One region of the Kitasatospora sp. NPDC054795 genome, then DNA from elsewhere that is predicted to be linked to it. Evidence: riboswitches for the same ligand, from Rfam matches in the RefSeq annotation. Region 1 holds a riboswitch; each other region holds the start of a gene.

Region 1 (7,224 bases):
CCCGGGTGTTCGCCTTCGAGACCGAGCACCACGCCTCGCTGCTGCCCTGGGCGCACGCCGGACTGGGTGTCACCTACCTGCGGGCACCGCGCTCCCGGGCCGAGGCGGTGGCCGCGCTGGACGCAGCCCTCGCCGGGGCGCCCGAGGGCCCCAAGCTGCTCTGCGTCACCGGCGCCTCCAACGTGACCGGCGAGCTGTGGCCGGTCGCCGAGCTGACCCGGACCGCGCACCGGCACGGCGCCCGGGTGGTGCTGGACGCCGCCCAGCTGGCGCCGCACCACCGGGTCTCGGTCCGCGAGCTGGACGTCGACTGGATCGCCTTCTCCGGCCACAAGATCTACGCGCCGTTCGGCGCCGGGGTGCTGGCCGGCCGGGCGGACTGGCTGGACGCGGCCGAGCCGTACCTGGCCGGCGGCGGGGCGACCCGGACGGTGGCCCGGGAGAGCGACGGCTCGGTGGCCGTGCAGTGGCACACCGGTCCGGCCCGGCACGAGGCCGGCTCGCCGAACGTCATCGGCGCCTACGCGATCGCCTCGGCCTGCCGGGCCCTGACCGAGGCCGGCTTCGAGGCGCTGGAGGCCCGCGAGCAGCAGCTGATCGCCCGGCTGACGGCCGGGCTGGCGCAGATCCCGCAGGTCAAGGTGCTGAACCTGTTCGGCTCCGACTCCGCCCGGGTCGGCGTGCTGTCCTTCGTCGTCCGGGGCTGGAACAGCTCGCACTTCTCGGCCGCGCTGTCCGCCGAGTACGGCATCGGGGTGCGCGACGGCCTGTTCTGTGCCCACCCGCTGGTGCGCACGCTGCTCGGGGACGAGGACGTCGCTCCGTCCGAGTGCGGGGCGCCGGAGCCCTCGCTGCCGGGCGAGCGCAGCCTGAACGCGATCCGGGTGAGCTTCGGCGCCGGGACGCCGGACGAGCACGTCGACCGCTTCCTGACCGCCGTCCGGGAGCTGGTCACGGACGGGGCGGCCTGGAACTACCGCAACGAGGGCGGGCGCTGCGTCGCGACGGTGCAGATCGACCGGGGCCGGCGCGAGGGCTGAGCGAGGGCTGAGCGCTACTCGTCCAGGCCCAGGGCGAAGGCGGCTTCCAGGTCGTGCTGGGAGTAGGTGCGGAAGGCGATCTGGGTCTCGGTGTGGGCCACGCCCGGGACCTTGTTGAGCCGGCCCGGAATGACCTCGGCCAGGTCGTCGTGCCGGCGCACCCGCACCATCGCCACCAGGTTGTAGCCCCCGGTCACCGAGTAGACCTCGCTGACGCCGTCGATGGCGGCGATGGATTCGGCGATCTCCGGGATGCGGTCGACACTGGTCTTGATCAGGACGATGGCGGTGATCACAGTTCGGGCTCCTTTGTGGGGTGGCGCCAGCGTATCGGGCGTCGGCCGGGTCGTCGCGGGGGGTGGCGAACCACGGTGCAGGCGTAGAGGAACCCGGCCGAGAAGCCGATCACGTGGACCAGGTACGCCACCCCGGGCCCGGCCGAGTGCACCGACCACCACTGCAGGGCGAACCAGAGGCCGAGCACCAGCCAGGCGGGGAAGCGCAGCGGCAGGAAGAGCAGCAGCGGGACGAGGGTGGTGACGCGGGCCCGGGGGTGGAGGCGCAGATAGGCGCCGAGCACGGCCGCGATCGCCCCGGAGGCCCCGATGAGCACCCGGGTGGAGTTCGGCGAGTGCGCCTCGGCGAGCGCGAAGCCGTACGTGGTCAGGCTGCCGGCGGCCAGGTAGAAGACGGCGTACCGGGCCCGGCCCAGCCGCCGTTCGACGGTGGGGCCGAAGACCTGGAGGAAGAGCAGGTTCCCCAGCAGGTGCAGCCAGCCGGCGTGCAGGAAGAGCCCGGTGAGGACGGACAGGGCCGGGTGCTTGCCCGGGGTCGGGGCGGCCGGGCAGCCGGGGACCGGGTCGGGGGCCTCGGCCAGCTGCGCGGCGGTCAGCGGCCGCCCGGCCAGCACCTCGGCCGGGACGGCGCCCCAGCGCTGCTCGTACCGCTGCTCCGCGCAGACCCGGGCCCGGCCGGTGCCGTACAGCGGGTTGAGCCCGGCGGCCGGGCCGAGCAGGAAGACCAGGGTGTTGAGCGCGATCAAGGCGTAGCTGACCGCCGGGACGGTCGCGGCCGGGCGGCCGCCCCGGGCGGCGGTGTCGTCGGGGACCGCGAGCGCCATGCGGCCAAGCATCCCTCCGGGCGCCGCAGGTGACACGGCGGTTTACGGCAGGTGGACCAGTCCGGGTGTTCGGGCGACCGGTGGCCGCGATGGTTGCCCCAGGCAATAGGCTTGGGGCGGGCATTCCCGCCTCCCGCCGCCGATGCCGGGGCTCCGGGGGGAGCGCCTAGCCCACGAAGGGACCACCCGAGAGGACCCCCGATGACCGTCCCCGCCCTGACCGCCGAGACGCGCTGGCGCTGCACCCTGTGCGGCAACCTCACCCGCTTCGACGTGACCCGCACCGCGCGGGTGACCGAGTTCCTGCACTTCGACCTGGCCGGCGAGTCCAAGGTCGAGGAGACCGAGGTGCTGAGCGAGACCATCGAGTCGGTGCGCTGCCGCTGGTGCAACGCGGTGGACCAGGTCGAGCTGGTGGCCCGCCCGGGTGCCGAGGGGGCGCAGGCCCCCACCGAGCAGGGCTGATCCCCGCCGCCGCGGCGGGTGGGTGCGCGGCGCACCCGCCCGCGCCGCACGGGACAATGCAGAACAAGACGCACGGAGCGTGACGACAGGGGGAGGTCGCGGCCGTGCCCCGCTGGACCAGGATCGGAGCCGAGGACGTGGTGGACGCAGCGAAGGAGCCCGGCGAAGCCCAGGGGCTTCAGCCCGCTGCGGCCGAGGCCCGGGCCGGGGCGGCGAACGACTCCTCCGAGCCCGCGGCGGAGCACGCCGTCGAGAAGCTCGACCGGCCGCTGCCCGAGGGCGTGCGCCGGCGCGTGGTCGGGCTGGCCTCGGACGCGCTCGGCGGGCTGCCGGCGGGCGAACTCCCGCAGAGCCTGCGTCAGTACGTCAAGTTCACCCCGGCGCGGCGGGCCAAGTACGCGGCCACCGCGCTGGCGGCGGCCCTGGAGGCGGAGCCGGCCTTCCGGGTGCGGATAGCGGAGCGGCTGCGCCTCGGGCAGCCGGACCTGGTGAAGGCGCTGGAGTCGGGCACCGTCCCGAGTGCCGCCGATCCGATGGACGTCGCGGCCGCCGCCTACCTGGTGCGTTCGGCGGGCTGGAGCCGGCTGGTGGCCGAGGCCGGCGAGGAGGCCGAGCGGGCCGGTGCCGAGGACGCGGCCGCGGAGTCGGCCCGGCTGGTGGAGAAGCTGCACGCCGAGCTGGCCGAGGTGCGGGCCTCCGCGCGGGCGGACGTGGACCGGCAGCGGGCCGAGTCGGACGGCGTCCGCAAGGAGGCCGAGTCGCTGCGCAAGAAGGTGCGGTCGCTGGAGAGCGACACCCGCCGGGCGCAGGCCGAGACCCGCCGGGTGGCCGGCGAGCTGGAAGCCCTGAAGGCGCAGACCGCGGCCGAGCGCGGTGCGGCCGAGACCGAGGCGCGCAGGCTCAGGCACCGGGTCTCGGAGCTGGAGAACGCGGTCGAGCAGGGCCGCCGGTCGGCCCGTGAGGGGCGCAGCGTCGAGGACATGCGGCTGCGGCTGCTGCTGGACACCGTGCTGCAGTCGGCCCAGGGGCTCCAGCGGGAGCTGGCGCTGCCGGTCTCCCAGATCCGCCCGGCGGACCTGGTGGAGGCGGTGGTGCCGGGGGCGGCCTCGCCCCACGACGTGGCCCGGCGCGGGCTGACCGAGGACGATCCGGCGCTGCTGGACCAGCTGCTGGCGATCCCCCAGGTGCACCTGGTGGTGGACGGCTACAACGTGACCAAGACCGGTTATCCGACGCTGCCGCTGGAGCAGCAGCGGATCCGGCTGCTGGGCGGGCTGGCGATGCTGGCGCAGCGCACCCAGGCGGAGGTCACCTGCGTGTTCGACGGGCAGGACCTGGACGTCCCGGTGATGATGGCGCCGCCGCGCGGGGTCCGGGTGCGGTTCAGCCGGACCGGGGAGACGGCCGACGAGCTGATCCGGCGTCTGGTGCGGGCCGAGCCGCAGGGCCGTCCGGTGGTGGTGGTGTCCACCGACCGGGAGGTCGCGGACGGCGTGCGGAAGGCGGGCGCGCGCCCCGTCGCCTCGGTGCTGCTGCTGAACCGGCTGGCGCGCCCCTGACCCCGACCGGCTGTGCGATGCCTGGTCAGGAGTGGTTCCGGAGTGATGTGCGGGTCCCGTGTCGTCAGTGTGCGGACCGGAGTTCACACCTTCGGGGGAGTGGCAAAACGGATAGATCTTCACTAGGGTCTGGCGTCAAACCTATTTTCCGGAATCTCATCCCATCAGGTGAGTCCGTTGGAAGAAGGAGCAGGACCCTTGGCCTCCCACCGCCGTCCCAAGCAGCCGAGCCGCGCGCGGATCTCCGTGCTCACCGCTGCTGCTGCGACCGCGGTCGCCCTCTCCGCCCAGGTGGCCGCGCACGCCGCGCCGCAGCCGAACAAAACGGACGTCAAGGCGCAGATCGACCAGCTCCAGGAGGAGCAGGAGCAGGCGGCGGAGAAGTACAACGGCGCCAAGGAGCGGGCCGACCAGCTGCGCAAGCAGGCCGACCAGCTGCAGGACCAGGTGGCCCGCAGTCAGGAGCAGATGACCCAGCTCCAGGGCGGTCTCGCCGAGGTGGCGGGCGAGCAGTACCGCACCGGCGGCATCGACCCGTCCGTCCAGCTGATGCTCACCTCCGACCCGTCCGGCTACCTGGAGAAGGCCTCCACCGTCCAGCAGGCCAGCAGCAGCCAGGCCGAGGCGCTCAAGGGGCTGCTGGACCAGCAGCGCCGGCTGGACCAGGAGAAGGTCGAGGCCTCCGCCGTGCTCGCCTCGCTGGACACCACCACCAAGGACCTGAACCAGGCCAAGGCGGACGTCAACACCAAGCTGAAGGCCGCCCAGGACCTGCTGAACTCGCTGAGCGCCACCGACCGCGCCGCGCTGAAGGCCCAGCAGGCGCAGGACGACCGCGCCTCGCGCGGCAGCGACCGGGTCGACCTCAGCAGCCTGCCGCCGGCCAGCGGCTACGCGGCCGTGGCGATGGCCAAGGCGATGAGCAAGCAGGGCTCGCCGTACGTGTGGGGCGCCACCGGCTCGACCACCTTCGACTGCTCGGGCCTGATGGTCTGGGCGTACGGGCAGGCGGGCGTCTCGCTGCCGCGCACCTCGCAGGAGCAGGGCCACTACGGCACCCGGGTGCCCTCGCTGGACCAGGCCCAGCCGGGCGACCTGGTGATCTACGGCAACGACATGCACCACGTCGGGATGTACATCGGCAACGGCATGGTGGTCCACGCGCCGCACACCGGTGACGTGGTGAAGGTGATGAAGGCCGACGCGATGTCGATCAACACCATCCGCCGGGTCTGACGGCCCGACACGCCCGCGCGGCCCCTCCGGGGGCTGTGAAAAGCGCCACCCCTCGTGCGGGGGGTGGCGTTCGGCTTTCGGCCCCTTCGCGGCCACATGCTGAGAATCGATCAGCCTTCTGTGTGCCGGTGGTCACCATCGGTCATTTTCACAGAAGAACTTGGGAAATCTTTGGTCTTTTTTCTGACAAGGATTTGAACCGATCACGGTTCAGTTACTAGGGTCGTGCCCTGAACCACCGCACTGTCGATCGCCCAGCCAGGGTGGCGGCGGTGGTTACCGTCGAGTTCGTGAGGCAGCGGGGCAGGTCGAAGCGACTGCCCGACAGGGGAGCCCAGTGGTTAGGGGCGCTGCGGAGCGGAGCCGGGGAACCACGTTCCTCCGGGGTGAATCGACGCCAGGTCGGCCGATGGAACGGCCGTGAGGCGTCGTAGGGCATGCTTCCGGCCCGAACCCGTCAGCTCACCCGGTAGGCGGACGTAGGAAGAAGGAGTCCGCCTTCGTGGCGTCCCATCGTCGTCCCAAGCCCGCAGGCCGCGCCCGGGTCTCGATCCTGACCGGTGTCGCCGCGGCAGCCGTCGTCCTCTCCGCGCAAGGCGCCCACGCCGACCCGCAGCCGACCAAGGAACAGGTCAAGGGGCAGGTCGACCAGCTCAACGAGCAGGCCGAGATCGCGACCGAGAACTACAACGCGGCCCAGGCCAAGCAGCAGGAGCTGGAGAAGCAGGTCTCCGGCATGCAGGACCAGGTGGCCCGTCAGCAGGCCCAGGTCACCGAGCTCCAGGGCGGCCTGGCCGAGATCGCCGGCGAGCAGTACCGCAACGGGGGAATATCCCCGACCGTCCAGCTGATGTTCTCCTCCAGCCCGGACACCTTCCTCAGCCAGGCCGACGCGCTGAACCAGGCCGGCAGCACCCAGAAGGGTCAGCTGAAGGAGCTCCAGGAGCAGCAGCGCAAGCTCGACCAGGACCGCAACGAGGCCCAGGGCAAGCTCGCCGAGCTGGAGTCGACCACCCAGCAGCTGAAGACCTCCAAGGAGGAGGTCCAGGGCAAGCTGAAGGCGGCCCAGGACCTGCTCAACACGCTGACCGAGCAGGAGCGCCAGGCGCTGCGCCAGGCCGAGGAGAAGGCCGCGGCCGACGCCAAGGCCAAGGCCGACGCCGCCCAGGCCCAGCAGCAGCAGGCCGACCGCGCCTCCCGCGACAACAGCCGCGGCGACCTCGCGACCGGCTCGACCGCCTCCTCCCCGGTGAAGGTGGCCCCGGGCAGCTCGCGCGGTGCCGCCGCGCTCTCGGCCGCCGCCTCCAAGATCGGCAGCCCGTACGTCTGGGGCGCCACCGGCCCGGGCTCCTTCGACTGCTCCGGCCTGATGGTCTGGGCGTTCAACCAGGCGGGCGTGTCGCTGCCGCGCACCTCGCAGGCGCAGGCCTCGGCCGGCACCCGGATCGGCTCGGACATCTCCCAGGCCCAGCCCGGCGACCTGCTGATCTTCTACACCGACGCCCACCACGTCGGCATCTACGCGGGCAACGGCCAGGTGCTGCACGCGCCCAAGCCGGGCGCGTCGGTGCGCTACGAGGCCGTCACCAACATGCCGCTGGCCTCCATCGTGCGGGTCTGATCACCGCTCGAACGCTTCCAGGCCCGGCCTCCCCCAGGGGAGGCCGGGCCTGCGGTTTTTCCTGCGGCTTTTCCCGAGGGTCGATCAAATGTCCGACAACAGCCTGAATATTCGGGTTGGCAGGGGTTTGGACTCGCTTGCCCTGACTCGCTAACGTCTGCCACCGGACTCCCGCTCGACGGC
Region 2 (7,224 bases), on a different contig from region 1:
ACCCCCAGCAGGCCCTCCCCGAGTACCGCCGCCTCGCCGCCACCGCCGACGGCGGCCCGCACGGCCCCCAGGGCCTCGACCACCGCTACCGCGCCGCCATCTGCCTCGACCGGCTCGGCCACGGCGCCGAGGCCCTCACCGAGTACCGGGCCCTCCTCACCGCCCACACCGCCCGCCTCGAATCCGGCCTCGACACCGACCCCGAGCGCGCCTACGACCTCCGCGAACGCATCGGCCTCCACCTCGCCGCCACCGGCGACCCCCAGAACGCCTGGCAGTGGCTGCTCCCCCTCCTCCTCGACCGCGAACGCCGCGACGGCCCCCACCACCCCACCGTCCGCCGCCTCCGCCAGTCCCTCTCCACCCTCACCCCCACCTCCACCCCCTGGCCCCCGGCACCGCCGCACTGACCCCACCACCCCGGTCGCGGACCGTTGCGCCTCCCGGCGCCGCCGGTGGGGATGCTGTGCGGCCCCGGCCCCGGCCCCGGCCCCGGCTCCCGGTGTCGCGCCTTCCGGTGTCGTCGGTGCCGACTGTGCGGTTGTGGTCCTGGGTGTCGGCTCCGGGCGCCGCCGGTGGGGTTGGGCTGCCGCCCTGTGCATCGGCCTCGATCCTCGCGGGCCGGGCCACTGGAAAGCCCTGGCCCCGGCGCATCAGCGGCGGCGCCGTACCGGCCCGGGCGTGCCGTCGTGCCCTCTTCGGAGATTCCCCAGCGGCTCCAGCCCGCCTGGAGCCCCGGACCGTCCCGGGACGCACGGCTTCTCCACCGGCCCTCATCCCGGCCCGCGTGTTGACTTTTCGGAGCGGGATGGGGCCCGGCCGACTTCCCGCGTTGGACCGGAACGGGGCCCGGCCGGCACTCCGGGGCGGGGAGTCGGCGGGCCGTGGTGGCTGCGGTGAGCGCAGGGGGGCGGGGCTTGAGCGGTCGCGCGGCGGCGTAGGAAGTCGGCTGGGCCGACTTCCGGCGCTTGCGCGGGCGAGTGGGGTCCATGCCCCGGGAAGGGAGCCCGGGGCGGGGAACGGGCGGGCGGGGTGGGGGTGCGGGGGTAGGTTCGGGGGGTGACGACGAATGCTGTGCCGACGAAGACTCCGGGCGCGAAGCTGATCCTGCTGACCACCACCCACCGGGTGGCTCCCGGCCTGCTGGTGTGGCCGGCGTGGGAGGCGTTGCGGTCGGCGGGGCGGGTGCTGGTGGGGGACGAGCGGCATCCGCAGGTGGCGGCGGTGCGGCAGGCCGGGGTGGTGGTGGAGGTCGTGCCGGCCGGGTCGGCGCCCGCGTTGGCGCGGCTGCTGACCGGGCAGCCCGCCGGGGCCGGGCCGACGGTGTGGCTGGGGAGTCCGGACGGGGATCCGGGGCTGACCGACGCGCTGGCGAGGCTGGCGGTGGAGCACGCCGGCGAGGTGCCGGAGATCGAGGTGCTGCCCGGCTCGTACGACCTGCCGGGGTCGCGGCTGCTGGACCTGGTGACGGTGATGGACCGGCTGCGCTCCCCGGGCGGCTGCCCCTGGGACGCCGAGCAGACGCACGAGAGCCTGGTGAAGTACCTGGTCGAGGAGGCGTACGAGCTGGTCGAGGCGATCGAGGAGGGGGATCGGGAGGCGCTGCGCGAGGAGTTGGGCGACGTCCTGCTGCAGGTGTTCTTCCACTCCCGGATCGCCGAGGAGCACCCGACCGAGCCGTTCACCGTCGACGACGTGGCCGGGGACATCGTCGAGAAGCTGATGTACCGGCACCCGCACGTGTTCGGGGATGTCGAGGCCGGCGGCGCCGCCGAGGTGGAGGCGAACTGGGAGCAGCTGAAGGCGGCCGAGAAGGCGGACCGCGAGTCGGTGCTGGACGGTGTGCCGGCCGGGCTGCCCGCGCTGGCGTACGCGGCGAAGCTGGTGTCCCGGGTGCGCCGGGCGGGCTTCACGGGGGTGCCGGACGAGTCGTACGAGCTGCCGGTCGAGCTGACCGCCGACTCGGCGGGCCGGCTGCTGCTCGCGGTGGCGCAGCGGGCGCACGACGCCGGGGTGGACGTGGACGCGGCGCTGCGGTCGGCCGCGCGCGGTTACCGGGACGCGGTGCGCGCGGCCGAAGGCCTCAAGCCGACCGGAGAGCCCGACGGAGAGCCCGACGGGGACCCGGCCGGGGAGCCCGACGGGAAGTAGGCGCTCAGGCCGCCGTGGCGGTGTGCTCCGGGCGCCGCTGCGGCGGGACGAGTTCGCCGATGGCCTCGCCGACGAGGACGACGAGTTCGGCGAGCCGCTCCAGGTCGAGGTGGTCGGGCAGCTCGGCCAGCGAGATGACCCGCTCGCCGTCCGGGCCGGCCACCGCGAACAGGTCGATCGGCCCGAGGTGCTTCTCGGCGGTGTCGACCAGGGCGGCGACGTCGCTGGGGCGGCGGATGTCGCCGCAGACGCCGACGACGGGGCAGCCCGGCCGGTCGAGTTCGGCGGCGAGGTCCTCGGCGATGCCGACGTACTGGTCGGCGATGAGCATTCCGGAGGCGCCGGCCGCGGCGAACCGGCGGGCGAGTCCCGCGCCCGAACCGCCGTCGAGGACCGCGATGACGACGACTGACCCGCTGACCCGCATGGCCTGCTCCTCCCTGTGGACGACACCGCACCGGCGCCCACGCGTACTGCGGAGGATCGTAGGCACGTCCTGACCCTCCGCAACAGGGATTACCCCGCAGGTGACCAGGCTCACGCCCGCACCGCGGCCAAGAGTCGGCCAAGAGCTGTCCATTGACCGTCCGCGGACAGTCAACGGGCCGTCCATGAACCGTCCATGGGCCGTCCACGGAGCATCGGCAGGACGGCCGCGGACCGTCGGCGGGAGGAGCGGCGGCCCGCCGGAGCGGGGCGTGCCCGTCGCACCGGATACGGTCGGTCCATGCCAGCTCAGCCCGACTCCGCCCGGCCCGCCGCCACGCCGTCCGACGCCACCGCCCCGCAGCTGTTCACCTGGGAGTTCGCCTCCGACCCGTACCCCGCCTACGCCTGGCTGCGCGAGCACGCCCCGGTGCACCGCACCACGCTGCCGAGCGGGGTGGAGGCCTGGCTGGTGACCCGGTACGCGGACGCCCGGCAGGCGCTCGCGGACAGCCGGCTGTCGAAGAACCCGGCGCACCACAGCGAGCAGGCGCACCGCACCGGCCGGGTGGGCATCCCGGGGGAGCGGCAGGCGGACCTGATGACCCACCTGCTGAACATCGACCCGCCGGACCACACCCGGCTGCGCAGGCTGGTGTCGAAGGCGTTCACCCCGCGCCGGGTGGCCGAGTTCGAGCCGCGGGTGCAGCAGCTCACCGACCGGCTGATCGACGGCTTCGCGCAGCGCGGTTCGGCGGACCTGATCCACGAGTTCGCCTTCCCGCTCCCCATCTACGCGATCTGCGACCTGCTGGGCGTGCCGGCCGAGGACCAGGACGACTTCCGGGACTGGGCCGGGATGATGGTGCGCCACACGAAGCCGGGCCACGGCGGCGGCCAGCGCGGCGGCGTGGGGCGGGCGGTGAAGCGGATGCGGGCGTACCTGCTGGAGCTGATCCACCGCAAGCGCGCGGACCTCGGGGACGACCTGATCTCGGGCCTGATCCGGGCCAGTGACCATGGCGAGCACCTGACCGAGAACGAGGCCGCGGCGATGGCCTTCATCCTCCTGTTCGCGGGTTTCGAGACTACCGTGAACCTGATCGGCAACGGCACGTACGCCCTGCTGCGCAATCCGGAGCAGCGCCGGTTGCTGCAGGAGTCGGTGGCCCGCGGGGAGAGCGCGCTGCTGGAGACCGGGATCGAGGAACTCCTGCGCTACGACGGGCCGGTGGAGATGGCGACCTGGCGGTTCGCGACCCGTCCGCTGGCCATCGGCGGGGTGGACATCCCGGTCGGCGACCCGGTGCTGGTGGTGCTCGCCGCGGCGGACCGCGACCCGGCCCGGTTCGCGGCCGAGAACACCCTGGACCTGGCCCGGACGGACAACCCCCACCTGGGCTTCGGGCACGGCATCCACTACTGCATCGGCGCTCCGCTCGCCCGCTTGGAGGGCCGTGCCGCGCTGACCACGCTGCTTTCCCGGCTGCCCGATCTCCGGCTCGCGGAAAACGCGGACGACCTGCGGTGGCGTGGTGGTCTGATCATGCGTGGGCTGCGCGAACTGCCGGTGGAATTCAGTCCGGAGAGCCGCTCCCCGCACGCCTCTCCGCAGACTCCTCCGCGCGCTCCTTCGCAGGCTTCTCCGCAGGCCTCTCCGAACACTCCCGCCACGCCTCCGACGTGCTGAGATCGCACTGACGGGACGTCGTGAACCACCTGCCGACGGGGGTGTGAACACCCATCAATCCGGACATAACACCGCCGTTGGTAGGCGATCGAACACGCGCCGTAATTATTGTGTGATATCGACGATATGAGCTTGTGATTGGTCTGATGATCTGTCTACTCTCCCTGGAGTTCGCAGCTGCGGACCTCGTACGCGGAACGCCGAGTCCTGCCCGCCGCGTCACGGGAAACCGACCAGAACCCTGGGCAGGGGCGGGGGAACCAGGTTTGTTGCCGTCTCCCCACGGCTTGGGGTGAAGCCGCCCGAGCGGAATCGTTTCCGCATACGGCGGCCGGGCCACCTCCCGGTCCGAACCCGACAGCTCACCTCGCAGGCGTGCGGAGAGGGACCTCTTCATGCTGTTCGTTGGAACTGGCCGTCACCGTCGTCGCACCCAGGCCGAGAAGGCCATCGCCGTCGCCGGTGTGGCCGGCGTCGGACTCGCGATGCCGCTCCTCACCGCCACCGGCGCCTCCGCCGCCCCCGCCTCCACCTGGGACGCCGTCGCCCAGTGCGAGGCCGGTGGCAACTGGAGCATCAACACCGGCAACGGCTTCTACGGCGGCCTCCAGTTCACCTCCAGCACCTGGAAGGCGTACGGCGGCACCGCCTACGCGCCGCAGGCCAACCAGGCCAGCAAGGCCCAGCAGATCTCGGTCGCCGAGAAGGTGCTGGCCTCGCAGGGCCCGGGCGCCTGGCCGGTCTGCTCCCAGAAGGCCGGTCTGACCAAGGGCGGCGCCCCGGCCGCGGTCGACACCTCCTCGGACGCCAAGCCGCAGTCCGCCCCCAAGCAGCAGACCCCGAAGGCCTCCGCCAAGCCGGCCGAGAAGCCGGTCGCGCAGCAGCCCGCCGCCCAGAAGCAGGCCCCGAAGCCCGCCGCGCAGCCGGCCCAGCAGGCCGCCCCGCAGCAGCAGGCGCAGCCGCAGACCCCGGGCTTCTCCGGCAAGGCCGGCTGGGACGCCGACGCCAAGGTGTACTGGTACCAGAGCAACGGCGCCTGGTACTGGACCAGCCACCAGAGCGTCTACCAGCAGTACGCCGGCCAGGCCGCCGCCCAGCCGCAGTACGCCCCGCAGGCCGCGCAGTCGGCCCCGCAGGCCGCCGGCCACGACTACACCGTCCGCGCCGGTGACACCCTGTCGACCATCGCCGCCGCCCAGGGCGTGTCCGGCGGCTGGCACGCGCTGTACGAGCAGAACCACGGCACGGTCGGCGGCGACCCGAACCTGATCATGCCCGGCCAGGTGCTGCACCTCGGCTGAGCCGGCCCGCTCGACGCCGGCCCGCCGGCCGCCGGCCCGCCCGCCGCACCCGGCGCCGACGCCGCCCCGGCCCGCCGTCCGAAGGGGACCGGTCCTACCGGTCCCCTTCGTCCGCATTCGCCCGCTCCGGTGGGACAAGCTGGGACAAGCAGGTGAACTACCGGTGGGTAGTGGGGCCACACGCTGAGACGGGACCGAGGCGGACGTGGCCCCGGGAGCCCGGGCGGTTAGGCTCTGGTCGTAACGACTCCGCAATCGTCCTGCTGACAGCACCCACCGTCAGACCGGACCCTGCTTCCGCAAGGAGATGCCTCGTGCCGTCCATCGATGTCGTCGTAGCCCGTGAGATCCTCGACTCCCGCGGCAACCCCACGGTCGAGGTCGAGGTCGGCCTCGACGACGGCAGCACGGGTCGTGCCGCTGTCCCGTCGGGTGCTTCCACCGGTGCCTTCGAGGCGCTGGAGCTGCGTGACGGTGACAAGAACCGCTACTTCGGCAAGGGCGTCGAGAAGGCCGTCCTGGCCGTCATCGAGCAGATCGGCCCGGAGCTGGTCGGCTACGACGCCACCGAGCAGCGCCTGATCGACCAGGCCATGCTGGACCTGGACGCCACCCCGGACAAGTCCTCGCTCGGCGCCAACGCCATCCTGGGCGTCTCGCTGGCCGTCGCGCACGCCGCCTCCGAGGCCAGCGACCTGCCGCTGTTCCGCTACCTGGGCGGCCCGAACGCGCACGTCCTGCCGGTCCCGATGATGAACATCCTCAACGGTGGGTCGCACGCGGACTCCAACGTCGACATCCAGGAGTTCATGATCGCCCCGATCGGCGCGGAGTCCTTCTCCGAGGCCGTCCGCTGGGGCGTCGAGGTCTACCACACGCTCAAGGGCGTGCTGAAGGAGCGCGGCCTGTCCACCGGTCTGGGCGACGAGGGCGGCTTCGCCCCGAACCTGGACTCCAACCGCGAGGCCCTGGACCTCATCGTCGAGGCCATCGAGAAGGCCGGCTACGTGCCCGGCCGTGACGTCGCGCTGGCCCTGGACGTCGCCTCCTCCGAGTTCTACGAGGACGGCGCCTACCAGTTCGAGGGCAAGGACCTCACCGCCGCCGAGCTCATCGAGTACTACGCCGAGCTGGTCGCCGCCTACCCGCTGGTCTCCATCGAGGACCCGCTGGACGAGTCCGACTGGGACGGCTGGAAGGCCATGACCGACAAGCTGGGCGACAAGGTCCAGCTGGTCGGCGACGACCTGTTCGTCACCAACCCGGCCCGCCTGGCCCGCGGCATCGAGACCGGTACCGCCAACGCGCTGCTGGTGAAGGTGAACCAGATCGGCTCGCTGACCGAGACCCTGGACGCCGTCGAGCTGGCCCAGCGCAACGGCTACCGCTGCATGATGTCGCACCGCTCCGGCGAGACCGAGGACGTCACCATCGCCGACCTGGCCGTCGCCACCAACTGCGGCCAGATCAAGACCGGTGCCCCGGCCCGCTCCGAGCGCGTCGCCAAGTACAACCAGCTGCTGCGCATCGAGGAGATCCTCGACGACGCCGCCGAGTACGCCGGCCGCGGCGCCTTCCCGCGCTTCCGCGCCGCGGAGTAGCAGGAACGGCCGTTCCGTGGAGCGACCGGGCCCGGCCGCCGCGCGGAGCGATCCG
Region 3 (7,224 bases), on a different contig from region 1:
GCGGTGCAGGAGCCGGTGCCGATGCGGGCGCTGGCCGGCCGGCTGGGCTGTGACGCGTCGAACGTCACCGGGATCGTGGACCGGCTGGAGTCACTGGGTCTGGCCAACCGGGAGGCGGCGGCCGGTGACCGCCGGGTGAAGATCGTGGTGATCACGGCCGAGGGCCGGGAGATCCTCAACCGCATCCGCGGCGAGATGGCCCGGACCCACCAGGCCTTCGAGGCGATGGACGACGAGCAGCGGATCGCGCTGCACTCCATCTGCGCGCAGGTGCTGCCGGTACTGGCCGGCCGTACGGGCGGCGCGCAGTAGCGCGCGCAGAAGAGAACACGCGGCCCGCGCCGCCCGCGCGCCGTCCCGGTCAGAGCAGCCCGGCGAGTTCCGGTGGCAGCGGCCGGTGGTGGAGCAGGGTGAGTGAGCGGGTGGTCCGGGTCAAGGCGACGTAGAGGTCGCGCGGGGCGAGTCCGGCCGGCTCGACGACGACCACCGCGTCGAACTCCAGCCCCTTGGCGTCCGCGACGGTGAGCGCGTCCAGCTCCGCCGCCAGGGTGTCCGGAGCGATCACGCCCAGGGTGCCCGGGCCGCCGGGCAGCCGGGTGAGCGCCGCCGCGAAGTCGCCGTCCGGGACGGGGACGGCGCGCGGCCGCTCGGTGCCCGGGCGGATGGACTCGGGCGGCCGGTGGTCGGGCAGGGCGGTGCGCAGCACGGCGGTGGCGAGGGCCATGACGGGCTCCGGCGTGCGGTAGTTGACGGTCAGCCGTTCCTCGTGCCAGCGGCCGGGCAGGTGCGGGTCGAGCATGTCGGCCCAACTGCGGGCGCCGGCGGGCGATCCGGTCTGGGCGAGGTCTCCCACGATGGTGAGCGAGCTGGTCGGGACTCGCCGCAGGACGGCGCGCCAGGCCATCGCGGACAGCTCCTGCGCCTCGTCCACGACGACGTGGCCGTACGCCCAGGTGCGGTCGGCGGCGGCGCGTTCGGCGGTGGAGCGGTACGGGCCGTTGTCACGGAAGCGCTCGGCGAGGGCGGCGGAGTCCAGCAGGGCGTCGTCGGTCTGCCCGGTGATGGTCAGCACTCCCTGGGCGAAGGCGAGTTCGTCCGGGTCGTCGTCGGTCGGGGCGGATTCCCCTGTGGTGCCGAGGAGTTCGGCGGCCTCGTCGAGCAGCGGGACGTCCTCGACCGTCCAGCCCGAGCCGGGCGGGCGGAGCAGGGCGGATGCCTGGTCGGGGGCCGTTTCGGTGAGCAACTCCCGGTCGGTGAGCAGTCGTTCGATCAGTTGCCGGGCGGTGAGCCGGGGCCAGAGCGGGTCGAGCGCGGCGCGGACGTCCGGCCGTTCCCACAGCTCGCGCGGGGCGTAGTGGGCCTCCTCGTCGTCGTACGGGCGGCCGAGGGCGAGTGCCTGGGCGATGGCGAGGGCGTCGAGCAGGGTGCTCAGGTAGAAGCCGCGGGCCCGGTTGTGCGGCAGCCGCAGGCCGCGGGCGGCGTCCCGGGCCTCGGCGCAGGCCCTGGCGGAGACCCGCAGCCCGTCGCCGAGGTCCAGGCCGTGGGCGGGGGCCGTCTGGTGGGCGGCCAGGGCGCGGCGGAGTACCCCGGCCATCCAGGGGCCGCCCTTGGCCAGGGCGGCGGCGGGTGCGTCGGTGCGGGTGGCGGTGACGCCGGGGAGGAGCTCGCCGACGGTGCGCAGCACCACCTCGGTCTCGCCGAGGGCGGGCAGCACCTGGTCGATGTACCGCAGGAAGCCGGGGTTGGGGCCGATCACCAGCACGCCCCGGCGCTCCAGTGCGACGCGGTGGGTGAACAGCAGGTAGGCGGCGCGGTGCAGGGCGGCCAGCGTCTTGCCGGTGCCGGGGCCGCCCTGGACCACCAGGGCGCCGGGCAGCGGGGAGCGGATCACCCGGTCCTGCTCGGCCTGGATGGTGGCGACGGCGGTGCCCATCCGGCCGGTGCGCTCGCGGCCGAGGGCGGCGAGCAGTGCGGCCTCGCCGACCAGGCCGCGCCGGCCGGACTCGTCCAGCCCGGCGAGGTCGAGCGCCTCGTCGTCCAGCCCGGTGAGGGTGCGGCCCCGGGTGTGCAGGTGGCGGCGGCGCACGACCGGGCCCGGACGGGCGGGCGTCGCGGTGTAGAAGGGGCGGGCGGCCGGGGTGCGCCAGTCGAGCAGCAGCGGTTCGTACGCGTCGTCGGTCAGGCCGGTGCGGCCGATGTAGTGGACGGTGCCGTCGCGCTCGTCGAGGCGGCCGAAGCACAGGCCGCGTTCGACCGCGTCCAGCCGGGCCGCGTGGCGGGCGGCCTCGCGGGCGCGCACCTCGCGTTCCAGCCGGGCCTGGTGGGTGCCGCCGGGGGCGGCTCCGTCGTGGGCGCCGTCGGCGGTGCGGCGGGCCCGTTCGCGCACCGTGTCGAGCCGGGAGTAGAGCCGGGTGAGGCGGGCCTGCTCGGTGCGCAGGGCCGCGGCGAGGGCGTCGCCGGGGTTTCCCGCGACCGCTGGATGTTCGCTCATCGGTGTGGTAACCTTGCGGTGAGAAGGTTGCGGTGCGCCATCTGAAAGGCGCTCAATTGACCCAGCCTACCCCAGCCGCCGACGTTCGGCGTGACCTCGGCTGTTACTCTTGCGAAGCGTGAGCGCGAAGCCCCAGATCCCCAATGTCCTGGCCTCCCGGTACGCCTCGGCGACCCTGGCCCAGCTGTGGTCCCCCGAGCACAAGGTGGTCCTCGAGCGCCACCTGTGGCTCGCCGTCCTGAAGGCCCAGCAGGACCTCGGCGTCGAGGTGCCGGCCACCGCCGTCGCCGACTACGAGCGGGTGATCGACCAGGTCGACCTCGGCTCGATCGCCGCCCGTGAGCGGGTCACCCGCCACGACGTCAAGGCCCGGATCGAGGAGTTCAGCGACCTCGCCGGGCACGAGCAGATCCACAAGGGAATGACCTCCCGGGACCTGACCGAGAATGTCGAGCAGCTCCAGATCCGCCAGTCCCTGGAGCACGTGCGCGACCGCACGGTGGCCGTCCTGGTGCGTCTGGCCAAGCTGTCCGCCCAGCACTCCGAGCTGGTCATGGCCGGCCGCTCGCACAACGTGGCCGCGCAGGCCACCACCCTGGGCAAGCGGTTCGCGTCGATCACCGACGAGCTGCTGGTCGCCTTCCGCCGCCTGGAGGAGCTGATCGCCCGCTACCCGCTGCGCGGGATCAAGGGCCCGGTCGGCACCGCCCAGGACATGCTGGACCTGCTCGGCGGCGACACCGACAAGCTGGCCGAGCTGGAGCGCCGGGTCGCCGGGCACCTCGGCTTCGAGAACGTGCTGACCAGCGTCGGCCAGGTCTACCCGCGCTCGCTGGACTTCGAGGTGCTCACCGCCCTCGTCCAGCTGGCCGCCGCGCCGTCCAGCCTGGCCAAGACCATCCGCCTGATGGCCGGCCACGAGCTGGTCACGGAGGGCTTCAAGGAGGGCCAGGTCGGCTCCTCCGCGATGCCGCACAAGATGAACACTCGCTCCTGCGAGCGCGTCAACGGCCTGGCCGTCATCCTGCGCGGCTACGCCTCGATGACCGGCGAGCTGGCCGGCGACCAGTGGAACGAGGGCGACGTCTCCTGCTCGGTGGTGCGCCGGGTCGCGCTGCCGGACGCGTTCTTCGCCTTCGACGGCCTGCTGGAGACCTTCCTGACCGTCCTCGACGAGTTCGGCGCCTTCCCCGCCGTGATCGAGGCCGAGCTGGACCGCTACCTGCCGTTCCTCGCCACCACGAAGGTGCTGATGGGCGCGGTGCGCGCGGGCGTCGGCCGGGAGACCGGGCACGAGGTCATCAAGGAGCACGCCGTCGCCTCCGCGCTGGCGATGCGCGCGGGCGCTCGGGAGAACGAGCTGCTGGACCGGCTGGCCGCCGACGAGCGGATCCCGCTGGACCGGGCCGCGCTGGACGCGCTGCTGGCCGACCGGCTGTCCTTCACCGGCGCGGCCGGTGCCCAGGTCGCCGAGGTCGTCCGCCAGGTGGAGGCCGTCGCGGCCGCCTACCCGGAGGCCGCCAAGTACGCGCCGGCCGACATCCTCTGACGTTCGGTCAGTTCAGAGTCGAGGGCCCTGCCGCCGGACCGGTGGCAGGGCCCTCGCGCGTCGTGGGGACGTGGCCGGGGTCGAGCGGCGGGGCGGTCGGTCCGCACGGCCAGTCGCAGTTCGGCTCGGCCACCGGCTGCTCCTCGGGGGCGAGCACATTGCCGCGTACGGTCGCGGAGGCGATCAGCCCGCCGGCCACCAGGAGGCCCGCGCAGATCAGCATCGCGGTGTGGAAGGCGGAGTCGACCGCGGAGGGAACCCGGTAGGCGTCGCCGCTCAGCCCGGCCAGCGCCGGCAGGGCGGCCACCGCGAGCAGGCCGGCCGCGCGGGCGGCGGCGTTGTTGACCCCGCTGGCGATGCCGGCGTGCCGGACCTCGACGGCGGCCAGCACGGTCGCCGTCAGCGGCGCGACCAGCAGCGTCATCCCGCAGCCCATCACCGTGACGGCGGGCAGCACGTCCACCCAGTACGAGGAGTCGGGGCCGATGCGCAGCATCAGCAGCACCCCGGCGGCGCACAGCAGCGGTCCGACGGTCAGCGGGACGCGCGGGCCGATCCGTTTGCCGAGGCGCCCGGCGCGCGCGGACAGCGCCAGCATCAGCACGGTGATCGGCACCAGGGCGAAGCCCGAGACCAGCGGCGAGAACCCGGACACGATCTGGAGCTGCACCACCAGCAGGAAGAAGACGCCGCTGAACGCCGCGTACACGCACAGGGTGACCAGGTTCACCGCGGTGAACAGCCGTGAGGAGAACAGCCCGAGCGGCAGCATCGGTTCGGGCGCGCGGCGCTCGACGGCCACGAAGGCGACGCCGAGCACCACCCCGATCACCCCGCTGACCCAGACCGCCGGGGACAGGCCCTCGCCGGCCGCGGTCAGCGCGTAGGTGATCGCGCCGAGCGCGAGGGCGGCGAGCACGGCGCCGAGCACGTCGAAGCGGCCGGTGGCGGCCTCGTCCCGGGTCTCCGGCACCGACCGGGTGGTCACCGCGATCACGGCGGCGGCGAGCGGCAGGTTCAACAGGAAGATCCAGCGCCAGCCGGGGCCGTCCACCAGCCAGCCGCCGAGGAAGGGGCCGATCGCGGCGGACACCCCGCCGAGGCCGGACCAGAGCCCGACCGCGGCCGAGCGGTCGTCAGGGTGGAAGACGGCCTGGAGCATGGCGAGCGAGCCGGGGGTGAGCAGCGCCCCGCCGATGCCCTGGACGGCGCGGGCGGCGATCAGCACGTGGATGTTCGGCGCCGCGGCGCAGGCCGCGGAGGCGATGGCGAACCAGACCACGCCGATCAGGAAGACCTTGCGCCGCCCGTACCGGTCGCCGAGCGCGCCGCCGAGCAGGATCAGGCCCGCCAGGGTGAGCAGATAGGCGTTCAGGGTCCATTGCAGGGACGCCAGGGAGGCGCCGAGGTCGGCGCCGATCCGGGGCAGGGCGACGTTCACCACGGTGCCGTCGAGCATCGCCATGCTGGAGCCGAGCACGGTCGCCAGTAGTACCCAGCGACCCTGCGCGGTGCCCAGGCGCAGGGTGCCGGCCTCGGAGGTGGCCACGGGCGAATCCTGCGCTGCCGGGGCGCACGTGACAAGGGTCACCGGTGGGTGTGTTGACGGTCGGCGGTGCGTGAACGGGTGGCTGCGTTCCGTCGCCGATCTCGGCGCAGGGTCGTGGATCAGTGGCGGGGGGTGAATGGGTTGTGTACGCACCGTGGGGTCCGGTCTGCGGAGGGTCACCGGAACGGGGGAGATGGTTGCCCTTTCAAGAGATCGACATTGCTTCACCCGAACGGATGGGTTTTAGTTCAGCGACCGCCCGGCCAGTCCGGACGGATCCCCCGGGTGGAACGCCGAGTCCTGCCGCTGCCCGGTGGTTCGAAACGAACTCTGTACGGCAGGAGCGGGGGACCCACAGGTAAGTCGCCGGACCGGAGTTCGCGCCTCAGGGCGCGGGCGTCCAGGACCGGCTAGGGGTGAAGCCGCGCATGCGGCCGGGCAACTCCAGCCCGAACCCGACAGCTCACCTCGCAGGCGTCGGAGAGGAAAATTCCATGCCTGCTCAGGCTCGTCGTATCGCCCTGCCCCGCGCCGCCCGTATCGGCATCGCGACCGCCGTCACCGGTGTCTCCTTCGCCCTCCCGCTCGTCACCGCGGTGAGCGCCCAGGCCCACACCGTTCCGGCCGCCCCGGCCGCGCAGGCCGCCGCCTCCACGGACGCCAAGTCGGCCGCGCCGGCCGCTGCCCCGGCCGCCCAGGCCGCGCAGGAGAGCTACCGCGTCGTCAGCGGCGACACCCTGTCCAAGATCGCCGACGCCAAGAACGTCGAGGGCGGCTGGCACGCGCTGTACGAGCAGAACCGCTCGGTCGTCGGCGCCAACCCGAACCTGATCTTCCCGGGCCAGCAGCTCGCGCTGTCGGGCCACGCCGCCGCGCCGGCCGCCGACGCCGCCCCGGCCAAGCCGGCCGCCCCGGCGAAGCCCGCCCAGCCGGCCGCCCCGGCGACCCAGGCCGCCGAGCCGCAGGCCCAGGTCCAGGTGAAGACCGAGGCCGCCAAGCCGTCCGCCCAGCTCCAGACCCAGCTGCAGGTCGCCGCTCCGGCCCCGGTCGTGACCGCCACTCCGGTCGCCGCCGCCACCTCCGGCTTCGTCGCCCCGCTGGCCAACCCGAAGCTCGGCACCGCCTACGGCGTGGCCGGCTCGATGTGGGCCTCCGGCCACCACACCGGCCAGGACTTCGTCGCCTCCACCGGCACCCCGCTGCGCGCCGTCGCCAACGGCGTCGTGGTCAAGGCCGGCAACGGCGGCGCCTACGGCAACGAGGTCGAGATCAAGCTCGCCGACGGCCACTACGCCGAGTACGCGCACCTCTCCTCGATCGGCGTGAGGATCGGTCAGACCGTCACCGTCGGCCAGCAGATCGGCCTCTCCGGCGCCACCGGCAACGTGACCGGCCCGCACCTGCACTTCGAGATCCGCAACGGCTCGGAGTACGGCTCGGACATCAACCCGGTCGCCTACCTGCGCGCGCACGGCGTCGCGCTCTGACCCGGGGCCGCTGAGCCCCGAGGGTTTCTGAACCACCGCTGCTGCGGGGCGAATCGATCCTCCGGGATGGTCATGTCGGGTGACCGCTCGACCGGGTGATCGCCGCACGGCGGACATGGGCGCGGGACACGCCCAGGCCGGCCCGGCC
Region 4 (7,224 bases), on a different contig from region 1:
CGAGGAGCAGGGACTGGCCTCGGGTCTGGTGAACACCGCGATCCAGGTCGGCACCGCGGTGGTCCTCGCCGGGGCGACCGCGATGATCACGGCCGGCAGCGCGGGCGGCGACAGCCCGCAGGCCCAGCTGGACGGCTACCGGCCGGCGCTGCTGTTCGTCACTGTGGTCGCGGTGGTCGGCCTGGTGGTCGCGACGGCGGGCGCCCTGGTGGACCGGCGTCGCAAGGCGGTTCCCGCACCCGTGCCGGATCGTGACGAGCCGCCGGTCGGGTCGATCCCGGCCCGGGCCGACGTCCTGGCCGGGCGCTAGCCCCCGGACCCCGCCCATGACCGGGCCGCGCCCGTAACCGGCCTGCGCGCCGTCGGGCCATGGCGCCGGCTCCACCAAACCCCCGTGTCGGTGGAGCCGGCCGTCTTCGTGGCCGCCGCCCGGGCAGTGCCCGCCGGGGCACGGTACCCCGGTGCGACTGTCGGCTCCACAAGTATATTGGCCCGGAGCCAACGAACGTTCGGAGCAGACACGATGGCACCTCGCGGGGATTCGGTCAATGAGGAGATGCGGCAACGCTCCCGCCGGCGGATCATGCGGGCCACCGTCGAGCTGGTCGACCAGTGCGGTTACGCGGGCACCACGCTCACGGACATCGCCGAGCGGGCCGGTCTCGCCCGCGGACTGCTCTCGTACTACTTCGACGGCAAACGGCTGCTCATGCAGTCCGCGACGCACCGGATGATGCACCAGTCACTGGCCGCCACGCTGGCGGAACTGGCCCCCGGGTCATCCCCCGACGCACGGCTGGCCGGGGCGATCGACACCGTGCTCGGCCTGGCGATGGACCACCCCCGGGTGATGCGCTCGCACCTGGCGCTGATCCTCGACCCGGACAACGGCGCCTTCGTCCAGGACCCGGAGCAGCAGCAGCTCGGCGCCATCCTCCAGGGACTGCTGCGGGACTGGGGCGCGCCCGACCCGGTCGCCGAGCACGCGGTGCTGCGCAGCGCGCTGATGGGCGGCTGCATCGGGGTGCTGCTGCCGGGCGCCGAGAGCCCGCTGGCGCTGATTCGCGCCGACCTCTTCGGCCGCTACGGCCTGGCCTGGGAACTGGGCCGCCCGCCGCAGCAGTCCCCGCCGGAACGCGAACGGCCGCCGGCCCGCGGCTGACGGCGGGTGGGCGGCCTGGTGACCGGCTGCCGGTGGGGCTTGCGAGGGAGGGATCTCACAGGCCCCGGACGGCAGCGGCTCAGCGTTCCTTCAGGATCGAGGCGAGCAGGTCCACCGTGCGTTCCGGCGTGAGGCTGTCCACGCAGAGCCGCTCCATGACCTGGATGTAGGCGTCGACGTCGTCGCGCTTGTCCAGGTAGAGCGCGCTGGTGAGCTGCTCCAGGTAGACCACGTCCGCGAGGTCCTGCTCCGGGAAGCGCAGGATCGTGAACGCCCCGGACTCGCCCGCGTGCGCGCCGAACCGGAACGGCATGACCTGGATCACCACGTTGGCCTGCTCGGCGACGTCGATCAGGTACTGCACCTGACCGCGCATCACCTTGGGCCCGCCGACCGGCCGGCGCAGCGCCGCCTCGTCGATGACGGCCCACAGGCGCGGGCTGGCGCCCTCGGCCAGCAGCTTCTGGCGGCGCAGCCGCAGGCTGACCCGCCGCTCGACCTCCTCCTCGCTGATGACCGGCCGACTCTGTCCGAAAACCGCCCGTGCGTACTCCTCGGACTGGAGCAGCCCGGGGATGAACTGCACCTCGTAGGTGCGGATCAGCTGGGCGGCCTCCTCCAGGCCGACGTAGGTCTGGAACCAGCCCGGCAGCACGTCGTTGAAGCTGTGCCACCAGCCGGACTTGTTGGCCTCGCGGACGAGGCCGAGCAGCGCTTCCCGCTCGATGCCGTCGTCCACGCCGTACAGACTGAGCAGGTCGGCGACGTCGCGCTCCTTGAAGCTGACGCGGCCGAGTTCCATGCGGCTGATCTTGGACTCGGAGGCCCGGATCGCGTAGCCCGCGTCCTCGCGGGTGATGCCGCGCGCCTCACGCAGGCGGCGCAGCTGCGAGCCGAGGAGGATCCGGCGGACCATCGAGCCGCCGCCCGGCTGAACTGTGGTCATGCGGTCGAAACCTCCACCTAGGGCAAACAGCGCACAGTCTGCCATCAGTTGAGCGCTCACGGTGCCGATACTGACGGATGTTCCTATCAGTTCCGCACTCCACACACCAGGATGCACGTGCATCCGGCGCTTGCATATGCCAATAGTGCGACTGCACGTGAATCGACTCTTGCATCTGCAGTGAGCGCACACCACCATGGTGCACGTGCACCTGCACATCCCTGGCAATCCCGCGGGCTCCGTGTCGACCCCACGCGCGAATCCGTGCACCGACCCGACGACGTCCCCCGCGTCATCGGGCGTTCGAGTGCGCGTGCGCCTGGTCGAGGGGGCGGCCGAGCGGCCGAGCGAGTCGGAGGTGACCGGCATGACCCCGGCGGGTCCAGCCGTGTCCGCCCCCTTATGGGAGGAGCTCTTCATGAGCACCGGTACGGCTTTGGCAGTTGACCCCCTTGTGGTCACCTGTACGCTCGCTCCTCGCTTCGAAGCCGTCAGAACCGCGCGCGACTTCGCTCGGAGCACGCTCCAGCGCTGGGGCCTGACGGAGCTGTTCGACGACGTCGCGCTGGTGGCATCGGAACTCGTGACCAACGCGCTCCGGCATGCGATCGGCGCACGGCCCGACCCGTCGGGCGGCACCCAGGGCGAGTACGACTTTCCCATACAGCCGACCCCGGAGGGCCGGCTCCCGATCCGAATAAGCCTGGTGCACCGCGCGCCCCAGGTGGTCTGCGCGGTGAGCGATCCGAGCAGCATCGGCCCGATCGCACGGGAGGCCGACTTCGTCGCCGAATCCGGCCGCGGGCTGCACCTGGTGGAGTCGTTCAGCCGCTCCTGGGGCTGGCACCCACTGGGCAGCGGCAAGGTGGTCTGGGCGATGTTCGAGGCGGAGACGATCGTCGGCTCCCCGCTGGACGGGCACCCCGGACTCGGCGGCCGCTCACCGCTCGACGGCCCCGTCGAGATCGGCGGACGGCATCGGCGCTCGGCCTAGGACGGGCCCTCTGACCCGAACGGGCCGCGCGCCCAGGACGGACCCTGCGCCGGGCGGCGCACCGCCGGTCGACGGAAGCCCCGGGAGGACCACACCCCGGGCCCTTCCACCCGGCCCCGCCGAGGACTCCCGGTCCGGTGCGGACGCCTCCGGTCCGATGCGGATGCCTCCGGAGCGGAGACCGCCGGCGAAGAGGTCCCCCGGAGGAGACAAAGACAAAGGCCGTCGTGGTGTCGGCACCCACGACGGCCCCCCGATGATGGAGCACGGCGGTCGGTCAGACCGCCAGGTGGTCGAACTCCCCGTCCTTGGCCCCCAGCAGCAGGGCGGCGATCTCGGCCCGGGTGTAGATGAGGGCCGGGCCGTCCGGGAACCGCGAGTTGCGCATCGCCACATCGCCGCCGGGCAGGGCCGCGAACTCGACGCAGTTGCCCTGGGAGTTGCTGTGCCGGCTCTTCTGCCAGACCACCCCCTGGAGATCGGCGGCGGCCATCCCGTTGTAGGTGTCGTACGAGCCGTGCGTGTCCTGCGAGTCGTGCATAGAAATCTCCCGAAGAGCTTCCGGAGTTGTCGTCCAGCGCGGCGCCCCCGGCACCGTCGAAACGAACGGACCGGCCCCGTACCGGTCCGGCACAACGCCTCACTTGACGCGATGATAGCTGCAGTGCACGTGCATCAGCACGGGACGTTGCAGGTGCACGTGGCCTTTTGTCCGCAGCCGCGAACTCTTCACGGACCCTTCTCCTGACGGTACGTAAACGGACATAGCCGATGAATCGTCGGGCGCGCGATAACCGGCCGTGAGCGCCTCCCCGCTGAATGTTGATCTTCGAATGCCGGGAGTCGCACCCCCGTGACCCTCCGTCAAACCATCCTCATGCTGTGAGACATCTCACGCGCCCCAGGTGCAACGTCGGCCCCCTCGGGTCACGTCGAGGCAACCACCGGCGGTCGCGCGGGGATTGGGAGCGGAATGTCCGGATTGTAGGCAAAGTGCCCGGACCGGCGCCGGAGACGCACCGGGCTCCGGACCGCTGCCGCGTGAAACCCACGCGGCAGCCGACTGCAAGCCGGACGGGCAGATGTCCTACGATCTCCGGCATGAGCACCGCAGCCATCCCGGGCGCGCCACTGCCCGTCCGTACTCCAGGCTCCCGTGCGCGGGGGCGCCACCGTCGTCCCGAGCGCCCCGAGATCCCGGCCGGCGCCCCGGCCCTGGTGCTCGCCGTGCCCGCGACCGCCGGGCCCGAGTCCCGCTCGGTCGTCGAGGAGTTGCTCTCGATCGTCCGCACCGAGCAGAACGGCGTCCGGACCGCGGTCGGCTACCTGCCCGGCAACGGCGGCGAGGGTGCGGGCGGCGAGGACCGCACCGTGGCCGAGCTGCTGGCCATGGCGGCCGAGGCCGGGCTGCCCACGCCTGTCCTGGTGCCGCTGGTGCCCGGCCCGCACACCTTCCTGACCGAGCTTCACGCGCTCGCCGCCGAGTACGGCGCGCCCGTCACCGACCCGCTGGGCCCGCACCCGCTGCTGGCCGAGGCCGTGCACGTCCGGCTGTCCGAGGCCGGGCTGGCCCGGGCCGACCGCGCCCGGCTGTTCGCCATCGCGACCGCCGCGGACGGCGTGGTGCTGACCACCGTCGGCGGCGAGGACGCGGCCGCGGCGGCCGGCATCACCGGCGTGCTGCTGGCCGCCCGACTGGCCGTGCCGGTCGTCGCCGCCGCGCTCGACGTGCCCGGCTCGGTGGCCGCGGCCGTCAACCACCTCAGGGACACCGGCTCGCAGCGCCCGGCGCTGGCCCCGCTGGTGATCGGCCCGGAGGCGGACTCCGAGCTGCTCGCCACCGCCGCCGAGGAGACCGGCTGCCCGTCGGCCGCGCCGCTGGGCTCGTACCCGTCGGTCGGCCAGCTGATCGCCTCCACCTACCTGGCGGCGCTGCCCGCGCCGTCCCCGGAGGACCTGGCACGGGCCGAGGCGGAGGCAGCGGCCGCCGCCGAGGCCGAGGGGGCCCTGGAGGGCGTCCGCGGCGCCCACGCGGCCTCCCAGGGGCCCGCAGGGCGGTAGTCGACGCCGCGCGCCGGTTCGCGCGCACCGAAGGGCCCGGAACGGCATGCCGTTCCGGGCCCTTCGGTTTTGCTCCGCCCGCCCATGGCCGTCCCGCGGAAGTCGGACGGCAATGAAGTGGAATGTCCGTTCTGGCCTATTTGAAAGGAAATAGGAAACGCGGTCGCGGGCGCTCGCGTCACAGCCGCAGCCCCATCCGCCGGAACGCTCCGGCCCGCGATTCGACGCGCCGTCACGCCACTCCTGAAGTGCTGCCAGTTGTGGGCTTCCGCAACAGGGTTGCTCGAAAACGATCATTTACGATCATGGAGAGCGGCAGTTTTGGCAGTTTCCACTAAACCGTGATGCGCATCACAGCCGTTTGCAGTTTGAACTTAAGTCTGATTAACGTGCTCCCCGTTCGTGACCACACGAACCCGGTTCATCCGCGACGCCGAGTCCTGCCGTCGGATGTCCTGGCAGCGCGAAATCGCACCACGGCAGGAGCGGGGGACCCACAGGTAAGTCGCCCCGGACCGATCTCCGGAACGGTCCAGGGCTAGGGGTGAAGCCGCGCCCACAGCGCGGCCGGGCAACTCCAGCCCGAATCCGACAGCTCACCTCGCAGGCGTGGGAGAGGACCGCGTCTTCATGCTGCCCACCAACGGCACTCGTCTGTCCAGCCGCACCCATCGCGTGATCGCCGCCCTCGGCGTCGCGGGCGTCGGCCTCACCGTCCCCTGCATCGCCTCCGGCACCGCCTCCGCCGCCACCGTCGCCACCTGGGACAAGGTCGCCCAGTGCGAGAGCGGCGGCAACTGGAGCATCAACACGGGCAACGGCTTCTACGGCGGCCTCCAGTTCACCTCCAGCACCTGGTCCGCCTTCGGCGGCAGCGCCTTCGCGGCGCGCGCCGACCTGGCCACCAAGGACCAGCAGATCGCCGTCGCCGAGAAGGTCCTCGCCTCGCAGGGCCCCGGCGCCTGGCCGGTGTGCTCGGTCCAGGCCGGCCTCACCAAGGGCGGCGCCGCGGCCGCCGTCGACACCTCGGCGGGCTCCACCGCCGGCTCGACCGCCGCCAAGCCCGCCCAGAGCGCCAAGCCGGCCGCCCCGGCCGCCAAGCCCGCTCCGCAGACCCAGGCCCCGGCCGCCAAGCCCGCCGCGCCCGCCGCGCCCGCCCAGGACGGCACGCAGGCCGGCGCCGACTCCGCTGCCTCCGGAAACCGGAGCGACTGGGTCCAGAAGCGCCAGCAGCAGGCCCAGAACGGCGACTACACCGTGGTCGAGGGCGACTGGCTGTCCGCGATCGCCGACCAGCACAAGGTGCAGGGCGGCTGGCAGCGGCTGTACGAGCTCAACCGCGGCACCCTGACCGAGGGTCCGGACAGCATCTACCCGGGCCAGCAGCTGTCCTTCGGCGGCAACGGCCAGGCCCAGGCCGCCACCGGCAAGTCCGGCTCGGACTTCACCTGGTTCGACCGCTCGCAGAAGTCCGGCCAGTCCGCGAACGGCGGTGCCGTGAACACCCAGCCGACCGCGCAGGCCCAGACCCCGGCCGCCAAGCCGGCTGCCAAGCCCGCTCCGCAGACCCAGGCTCCGGCCCAGACCCAGGCTCCGGCCGCCACCGGCAGCATGGCCGCCGCGGTCTCCTTCGCCGAGTCGAAGGTCGGTCAGGCGTACGTCTACGGCGGCACCGGCAACGGTGGCTGGGACTGCTCCGGCCTGACCCAGGCCGCGCTGCGCGCCGCGGGCGTCTCCGTCCCGCGCGTCGCCGCCGACCAGGCCGCCGCCAGCACCCACGTCTCGCTGGACAGCCTCCAGCCGGGCGACCTGCTGTTCTGGTCCAACAACGGCAAGGACTCCGGCGTCTACCACGTCGCGATCTACGTCGGCAACGGCAAGTACGTCGAGGCCGCCAACCCGAGCTCGGGCGTCCGCGAGCAGAGCATCGCCAACTGGGCCCCGGACTTCGCCGGCCGGGTCTGAGAACGGCGAACAACCGACAGCCGACGGACGACGGATAACAGCTGACAGATAACAGATTTCATCATCTGTCAGCTGTCGTCCGAACGCTGACCGCCC

Evidence for each region. Region 1 has a riboswitch for cyclic di-AMP ahead of ACWGJO_RS27800 (NlpC/P60 family protein). Riboswitches for the same ligand answer to the same signal wherever they lie in the genome.
Region 2: it holds a riboswitch for cyclic di-AMP, as region 1 does, so the genes downstream of both, ACWGJO_RS12710 (LysM peptidoglycan-binding domain-containing protein) here and ACWGJO_RS27800 (NlpC/P60 family protein) in region 1, are expected to answer to the same signal.
Region 3: it holds a riboswitch for cyclic di-AMP, as region 1 does, so the genes downstream of both, ACWGJO_RS26225 (M23 family metallopeptidase) here and ACWGJO_RS27800 (NlpC/P60 family protein) in region 1, are expected to answer to the same signal.
Region 4: it holds a riboswitch for cyclic di-AMP, as region 1 does, so the genes downstream of both, ACWGJO_RS03550 (transglycosylase family protein) here and ACWGJO_RS27800 (NlpC/P60 family protein) in region 1, are expected to answer to the same signal.

The regions. Positions count from the first base shown of each region.
Region 1 is NZ_JBSHAP010000088.1:16,267-23,490, reverse strand. Features, by position in the region: gene ACWGJO_RS27830 (aminotransferase class V-fold PLP-dependent enzyme) at 1-1,040, shown strand, start outside; gene ACWGJO_RS27825 (Lrp/AsnC family transcriptional regulator) at 1,055-1,336, opposite strand; gene ACWGJO_RS27820 (rhomboid family intramembrane serine protease) at 1,333-2,160, opposite strand; gene ACWGJO_RS27815 (hypothetical protein) at 2,362-2,625, shown strand; gene ACWGJO_RS27810 (NYN domain-containing protein) at 2,766-4,184, shown strand; gene ACWGJO_RS27805 (NlpC/P60 family protein) at 4,383-5,420, shown strand; cyclic di-AMP (ydaO/yuaA leader) riboswitch at 5,759-5,912, shown strand; gene ACWGJO_RS27800 (NlpC/P60 family protein) at 5,923-7,041, shown strand.
Region 2 is NZ_JBSHAP010000027.1:30,092-37,315, forward strand. Features, by position in the region: gene ACWGJO_RS12690 (protein kinase domain-containing protein) at 1-410, shown strand, start outside; gene ACWGJO_RS12695 (MazG family protein) at 1,060-2,151, shown strand; gene ACWGJO_RS12700 (SDR family NAD(P)-dependent oxidoreductase) at 2,156-2,578, opposite strand; gene ACWGJO_RS12705 (cytochrome P450 family protein) at 2,879-4,267, shown strand; cyclic di-AMP (ydaO/yuaA leader) riboswitch at 4,489-4,657, shown strand; gene ACWGJO_RS12710 (LysM peptidoglycan-binding domain-containing protein) at 4,663-5,568, shown strand; gene eno (phosphopyruvate hydratase) at 5,883-7,169, shown strand.
Region 3 is NZ_JBSHAP010000080.1:18-7,241, reverse strand. Features, by position in the region: gene ACWGJO_RS26245 (MarR family winged helix-turn-helix transcriptional regulator) at 1-312, shown strand, start outside; gene ACWGJO_RS26240 (HelD family protein) at 362-2,491, opposite strand; gene purB (adenylosuccinate lyase) at 2,601-4,040, shown strand; gene ACWGJO_RS26230 (MFS transporter) at 4,048-5,589, opposite strand; cyclic di-AMP (ydaO/yuaA leader) riboswitch at 5,944-6,081, shown strand; gene ACWGJO_RS26225 (M23 family metallopeptidase) at 6,084-7,076, shown strand.
Region 4 is NZ_JBSHAP010000006.1:10,469-17,692, forward strand. Features, by position in the region: gene ACWGJO_RS03520 (MFS transporter) at 1-310, shown strand, start outside; gene ACWGJO_RS03525 (TetR/AcrR family transcriptional regulator) at 557-1,162, shown strand; gene ACWGJO_RS03530 (helix-turn-helix domain-containing protein) at 1,242-2,108, opposite strand; gene ACWGJO_RS03535 (ATP-binding protein) at 2,527-3,102, shown strand; gene ACWGJO_RS03540 (DUF397 domain-containing protein) at 3,380-3,643, opposite strand; gene ACWGJO_RS03545 (hypothetical protein) at 4,204-5,163, shown strand; cyclic di-AMP (ydaO/yuaA leader) riboswitch at 5,616-5,786, shown strand; gene ACWGJO_RS03550 (transglycosylase family protein) at 5,773-7,128, shown strand.